Linked DNA regions of Frankia alni ACN14a. The protein of the gene in region 1 binds, or shares a complex with, the protein of each later gene. Links are inferred from orthologs where the notes say so. Each region holds a gene or a part of one and is shown on either strand. Other genes may lie near its edges. The genes, in order: pcrA and uvrB.

Region 1 (3,448 bases):
CGCCGCTGCTGGTCGAGCTCGGCCGCCCGGCGCCGGGATGCCGGACGCGGTTCGTCGCGGTCGCCGCCGGGCGGGACACGGTGGTCCGCCCGGCCCAGGCCGCGATCGACCATCCGGACCTGGACGCGGTGAACGTCACCGTCCCCGGGCTCGGTCATCACTCGCTGGCGTTCAACGGGGCGGTGACGCGCCGGGTTGCGGGCTGGCTGGCAGGGACGACGGCGCCGGAGCAGTCAGAGCTGCTCGACCAGGGCTCGGAGCTTCCCGACCAGGGGTCCGAGCTGCGTGCGCGGGACTCAGAGCTTCTCGACCGGGGCGTAGCGCAGCAGCAGGCGCTTGGTCCCGGCGTCCGCACCGAAGTCGATCGTCGCCTCGGCCGAATCCCCCACCCCACCGGTGGCGACGACGACTCCGAGGCCGAAGCTGTCGTGGGTCACCCGGTCGCCCTGGCGCAGCTCCAGCACGGGCCGCGCCGAGGGACGGCCGCGGCCGGCGAACGGTGAGTTCGGCAGCGGCTTGCGGGCCGGCGCGCTCCCGCCGCCCGCCCGGCCGGCGCCCTGCCCCGCCGAGCCCGACCCGAACCCGCCCGACCCGAACCCGCCCGGCCCGGACCCTCCGGAGCCGCCCCAGGGGCGCGCAGCCGGCTCCGGCGCCGCCTCGACGAGACGACGCCAGTCGACCAGCGCGTCGGGCACCTCACCGAGGAACCTCGACGGCGGGTTGTACGCCGGCTGGCCCCAGGCACTGCGGACGACCGAGCGGGTCAGGTACAGCCGGGAGCGGGCCCGGGTGACTCCCACGTAGGCCAGGCGGCGCTCCTCTTCCAACTGGGTGGGGTCGCCCAGGGTCCGCAGATGCGGGAAGACGCCGTCCTCCAGGCCAGTGAGGAAGACGACGGGGAACTCCAGGCCCTTGGCGCTGTGCAGGGTCATGAGGGTGACGACGCCGTCGGAGCCGTCATCGGTGGGAACCTGGTCGGCGTCGGCGACCAGTGAGACCTGTTCGAGGAACTCGGCGAGAGTGCCCTGCGGGTTGCGCTCGGTGAACTCCTGGACGACGCCGACCAGCTCCTGCAGGTTCTCCACCCGGCCCTGGGCCTCGACCGTGTCCTCCGCAAGAAGCTCGGACAGGTAGCCGGTGCGTTCGAGGACAGCCTCGACGACGGCGACCGGTCCGTCCGCCTCGATCGCGCGCAGCTCGGCGAGCAACGCCGCGAACTCGCGCACCGCCTTCGCCGAGCGGGTGGCGATCCCCGGCACCTCGCCGACCCGCTCCAGCGCCGCGGCGAACCCGATCCGCTCGACTTCGGCGAAGCCGGCGAGCGCCGCCTCGGCCCGGTCCCCGATGCCGCGCCGCGGCACGTTGAGGATGCGGCGCAGGTTCACCGTGTCGTTCGGGTTGGCCAGCACCCGCAGGTAGGCGAGCAGATCGCGGATCTCGCGGCGCTCGTAGAAGCGCACCCCGCCGACGACCCGGTAGGGCAGCCCGACCCGGACGAAGATCTCCTCGAAGACGCGGCTCTGCGCGTTGGTCCGGTAGAACACCGCGACGTCCGCGGGCCGGGCCAGCCCCGCGTCGGTGAGCCGGTCGACCTCCTCGGCGACGAAGGCGGCCTCGTCGTGCTCGTTGTCCGCGACGAATCCGACGATCTTCTCCCCGTCGCCCGCGTCGGACCACAGCCGCTTCGCCTTGCGCTGGTTGTTGCGCGCGATCACCGCGTTCGCGGCGGACAGGATGGTCTGGGTGGAACGGTAGTTCTGCTCCAGCAGGATCACCGCGGCGTCGGGGAAGTCCTCCTCGAACTCCACGATGTTGCGGATGTTCGCCCCGCGGAAGGCGTAGATCGACTGGTCGGCGTCACCGACGACGCAGAGCTCGGCGGGCGGCACGGCGCCCGACGCCCACGTGACGGTCGACACCGCCGCGTCCGCCGCCGCCCCCGGCCCTGGCACGTCGGCGTCGGCGTCGGCGTGCGCGGGCTGGCCGACGAGTTCCCGCACGAGGACGTACTGGGCGTGGTTGGTGTCCTGGTACTCGTCCACCAGCACGTGCCGGAACCTGCGCCGGTAGTGCTCGGCGACGTCGGGGAACGCCTGGAGCAGGTTGACCGTCATCATGATCAGGTCGTCGAAGTCGAGCGCGTTGGCCTGGGCCAGCCGCTGCTGGTAGGCGGCGTACACCTCGGCGAGGGTGCGCTCCTGGTGACTGCTCGCCCGGTCCCGGGCGGCCTCCCAGTCGATCAGCTCGTTCTTCAGGTTGCTGATCTGCGCGGCCAGCCCGCGCGCCGGGTGCCGCTTCGGGTCGAGGTCGAGATCCCGGGTGACCAGCGTGATCAGCCGCTGCGCGTCCGCGGCGTCGTAGATGGAGAAGGAGGACCCGTAGCCGAGCCGCTTCGCCTCCGACCGCAGGATGCGCACGCAGGCCGAGTGGAACGTGCTGACCCACATCGCCCGCGCCCGCGGGCCCACCAGCGCGCCGACCCGCTCCCGCATCTCGGCTGCGGCCTTGTTCGTGAACGTGATCGCCAGAATCTCCCCGGGCCGCACGCCCCGGGCCGCCAGCAGGTAGGCGATGCGATGGGCCAGCACCCGGGTCTTGCCCGAGCCCGCGCCCGCCACGACCAGCAGCGGCGCGCCGATGTGCACCACGGCGGCACGCTGCTGCGGATTGAGCCCGTCGAGCAGGCCCTCGGCATCGAGCCTGGGTGCCCCGCCGCCTGCGTCGCCGCCCGCGGACGGGGCGAGCACCGCCGGGCCGAACAGGTCGTAGGGCACGCCACCGCCGACGCCCGCGGCCGACTCGCCGAAGGCACGGGGGGACTCACCGAACAGAGTGCTCATCAGACCTCGATCGTACGTTCGACGCCGGACTGGTCGGAGCCGGGCTCGCCGGGGAGGCGCCGCCTCCCGGCCGGACCGGCGGCGGCCTGCCGCGGAGCGGCCCGCCGTGAAGCGCCACGCGCCCGCGACGTCGCCGACCCACGTGTCGCCACCTTATGGTCACCTCGGCCGCCCACCGCCCGGCGGGCCGCCTCAGGCCGTGGTCCGCAGTTCGCCGACGTCGTCGGTCGCGACCGCCGCGAGCGACTTGACCCGGCTGGCCACCCCGGGATCGATGTTGCCCCCCGACAGGATCGCCACCGTCGGCCCCTGCACGAGGCGGCCGTGGCGCAGCAGCGCGGCGACCGGCGCGGCTCCGGCCGGCTCCACCGCGAGACCGGCGCGGCGCAGCAGCACCATCGCCTCCCAGAAGGCGGCCTCGTCCACGGTCACCACCTCGTCGACCAGCCTGGTGGCCAGCGCGAAGGTCAGCGCACCCGGTTCGCTCACCGCCATGCCGTCGGCGATCGTGCGGGGCCGCGCCGCCGGTCGGGGCAGCACCGGCCGCCCGGACAGCCGGCTGCCCGGGATGGTGGGAACGCCCCGGCCGCGCGCCGCGGCGCCCGGCA
Region 2 (3,295 bases), 3.8 Mb from region 1 along the record:
CCGCGGCCCGTGGGCGCCTGGAGGCGATCATCCATCCACTCATCCGGGCCGAGACCGGCCGGCGGATCGCGCAGCTCTCTTCGGACGGGATCGTCCTGCACGATGTGCCGCTGCTCGTCGAGGTGCACGCGGAGGGCAACTACGACCTGGTGCTGGTCGTCGAGGCGCCGCGCGAGCTGCGGCTGGTGCGGCTGGAGGGCCGCGGCCTGCCCCGCGACCAGGCACTCGCCCGGATGGCCACGCAGGCCAGCGACGAACAGCGCCGCGCCGCCGCCGACATCGTCATCGACAACGGGGGCAGCCTCGACGAGCTCGACGCCCGCCTCGACGAGGTCTGGCGGGAGCTGCTCGCCCGCCGCGACGCCCGGGCCGCCACCGAACACCCCCCGGCCGCCACCCCGTAACCAACGCACGTCGCGGCCGGGTGCGTGGGCTACTGCACCCCGGCGGCACCCATGCCGCGCAGCTCCTTCTTCAACTCGGCGATCTCGTCGCGCAACCGGGCCGCCAGCTCGAACTGAAGTTCCTTGGCCGCCTCGTGCATCTGGTCGTCGAGCTGGCGGATGAGCTGCGCCAGCTCGTGCGAGGGCATCCCGGCGAGCTCGGCGGCGTACCGGCCGACCGTGCCCTGCGCCCCGCCCCGGGACTTCATCCCCGGCACCGGCGCCTTGCCGCGTGACTGTGACCGCCCGCCCCCGCCGATCAGCTCGCCCTCGGCCGACTCGCGGACCATGTCGTCGAGGATGTCGACGACCTTCTTGCGTAGCGGCTGCGGATCGAGGCCGCGTTCGGCGTTGTAGGCCATCTGCTTCTCGCGGCGCCGGTTCGTCTCGTCGATGGCGTGGCGCATCGACGGGGTGATCTTGTCCGCGTACATGTGCACCTGGCCGGACACGTTGCGGGCGGCGCGGCCGATGGTCTGGATCAGCGACTTGTCGGAGCGCAGGAAGCCCTCCTTGTCGGCGTCGAGGATGCTCACCAGCGACACCTCGGGCAGGTCGAGGCCCTCGCGCAGCAGGTTGATCCCGACGAGGACGTCGAAGTCGCCGCGGCGCAACTCGGTGAGCAGCTCCACCCGGCGCAGGGTGTCCACCTCGCTGTGCAGGTAGCGCACCCGGATGCCGAGTTCGAGCAGGTAGTCGGTGAGGTCCTCGGACATCTTCTTGGTCAGCGTGGTGACGAGGACGCGCTCGTCGCGCTCCGCGCGCAGGCGGATCTCGTGGACGAGATCGTCGATCTGCCCCTTCGTCGGCTTGAGCACGACCTCCGGGTCGAGCAGCCCGGTCGGCCGGATGATCTGCTCGACCACGCCGTCGGCCCGGCCCAGCTCGTAGGGGCCCGGCGTCGCCGAGAGGTAGACGGTCTGGCCGATGCGCTCCAGGAACTCCTCCCATCGCAGCGGGCGGTTGTCCATCGCGCTGGGCAGCCGGAAGCCGTGCTCGACGAGGTTGCGCTTGCGGGACATGTCGCCCTCGTACATCCCGCCGATCTGGGGGACCGTCACGTGCGACTCGTCGATCACCAGCAGGAAGTCGTCGGGGAAGTAGTCCAGCAGGGTGTGCGGCGCGGTGCCGGCCTCGCGGCCGTCGATGTGCCGGGAGTAGTTCTCGATCCCGGAGCAGAAGCCGACCTGGCGCATCATCTCGATGTCGTAGGTGGTGCGCATCCGCAGCCGCTGCGCCTCCAGCAGCTTGCCCTGGCGCTCCATCGTCGCGAGGCGCTCGGCGAGCTCCGCCTCGATCCCCGCGATGGCCCGCTCCATCCGCTCCGGGCCGGCGACGTAGTGCGTCGCCGGGAAGACGAAGATCTCCTCCACCTCGCGGACGATCTCCCCGGTCAGCGGGTGCAGGTAGGTCAGCCGCTCGATCTCGTCGCCGAACATCTCGACCCGCACGGCGAGCTCCTCGTAGACCGGGAACACCTCCACCGTGTCGCCGCGGACCCGGAAGGTCCCCCGGGTGAAAGCCAGGTCGTTGCGGGTGTACTGGACGTCGACGAAGCGGCGCAGCAGCAGGTCCCGCTCGATCTCGTCACCGACGCGCAGCCGCACCATCCGGTCGATGTACTCCTGCGGCGTGCCCAGGCCGTAGATGCAGCTCACGCTCGCCACCACGATGACGTCCCGCCGCGTGAGCAGGCTCATCGTCGCCGAGTGCCGCAGCCGCTCGACCTCCTCGTTGATCGAGGAGTCCTTCTCGATGTAGGTGTCGGTCTGCGCGATGTACGCCTCGGGCTGGTAGTAGTCGTAGTACGAGACGAAGTACTCGACCGCGTTGTGCGGCAGCAGCTCGCGGAACTCGTTGGCGAGCTGCGCCGCGAGCGTCTTGTTCGGCGCCATCACCAGCGTCGGCCGCTGTAGGCGCTCCACGAGCCACGCCGTCGTCGCCGACTTGCCGGTGCCGGTCGCGCCGAGCAGGACCACGTTGGTGTCGCCGGCCCGCACGCGCCGGGCCAGCTCGTCGATCGCGGCGGGCTGGTCGCCCGACGGGGAGAAGTCGGACACGACCTCGAACGGGGCGCGCGTCCGCTCGATGTCGAGGCTGGGCCGTTCGAACGTTGTGCTCACGTCTACCAGAACACCACAGCCCTCCGACAGTTTCCGACCGGCCACCGGCGGCTCACCCGCCAGCCGGGTTCCAGCCGATCAGCCGTGCGCCGAGCACCGCCGTCTGCAGGACGTACCGATCCGTCGGGGAGGTCGGGTCGTGGCGGGTCAGCGCGTGGATGCGGTCGAGCCGGTAGGTCAACGCCCGCACGGACAGGTGCAGCCGACGTGCCGCGGCGAGCGCCACTGCGCCGGTGGTGAAGTAGGCGTCGAGGGTGTCGATCAGCGGGCCGGCGCCGCCCCGGGCGGCCCGCAGCGGCGAGAGCACCGCCTCGACCAGCTCCGCCAGCGCCTCCCGGTCGCGCAGCAGGACCTTGTAGATGAGCAGGTCGTCGGTGTGGACGACGGCTCCCTCCAGCCCGAGGCGGCCGGCGAGCTCCGCGGCGCCGCGGGCCTCCTCGAAACCGATCCGGACCCCGGCGACGCCGCTGCGCGCGCGGCCGACCCCCACCCGCCACAGCAGGCCGGGCTCGGCCCGCAGCCGGCGGGTCAGCGCGGCCATCGCGGCCGGGGCCTCCGGCGTGGGCGCGAACGCGGGCAGCGGGGAGAAACCCGCGTCCGCGGCCCCCGACTCGTCCGCCCGGCGCCGGCCGGGCGGACGGCTGCCCGCGGCCGCCGCGGGCCGGGCCCGCGCCCCCGGTGATCCCGACGGGCCCGGTGATCCCGGTGATCCCGGCGGCCCCGGCGCGG

The links.
Region 2: the proteins of pcrA (region 1) and uvrB are in contact, whole or in part, in a crystal structure (PDB 7EGT), measured with the Thermus thermophilus proteins. The link is inferred for Frankia alni ACN14a from one-to-one orthologs. Residues at the interface, in WP_096412145.1 of Thermus thermophilus: His654, Arg656, Phe657, Gln666, Asp668, Glu669, Lys680, Arg681, Leu682, Ser683, Lys685, Tyr686, Ala687; in WP_096411307.1 of Thermus thermophilus: Glu23, Leu25, Arg26, Asp27, Gly28, Glu29, Arg30, Phe31, Arg55, Glu326, Asp327, Phe328, Glu379, Ser382, Gln383, His398, Gly400, Arg401.

What each region holds. Positions count from the first base shown.
Region 1 is NC_008278.1:1,221,426-1,224,873, reverse strand. Bases 69-3,208 are described here. They hold pcrA (DNA helicase PcrA), read right to left. Parts: upstream 2,841-3,208; coding sequence 297-2,840; downstream 69-296. Other genes in these bases: FRAAL_RS05015 (threonine ammonia-lyase), read right to left, coding at 3,033-3,208. Outside these bases: more of FRAAL_RS05015, read right to left, coding at 3,209-3,448. UniProt on the Escherichia coli protein: A helicase with DNA-dependent ATPase activity. Unwinds DNA duplexes with 3'-5' polarity. Translocates on single-stranded DNA with 3'-5' polarity. Initiates unwinding more efficiently from a nicked substrate than double-stranded DNA.
Region 2 is NC_008278.1:4,999,857-5,003,151, reverse strand. Bases 1-2,987 are described here. They hold uvrB (excinuclease ABC subunit UvrB), read right to left. Parts: upstream 2,567-2,987; coding sequence 434-2,566; downstream 1-433. Other genes in these bases: FRAAL_RS20135 (PucR family transcriptional regulator), read right to left, coding at 2,619-2,987; coaE (dephospho-CoA kinase), read left to right, coding at 1-404. Outside these bases: more of FRAAL_RS20135, read right to left, coding at 2,988-3,295. UniProt on the Escherichia coli protein: The UvrABC repair system catalyzes the recognition and processing of DNA lesions. A damage recognition complex composed of 2 UvrA and 2 UvrB subunits scans DNA for abnormalities.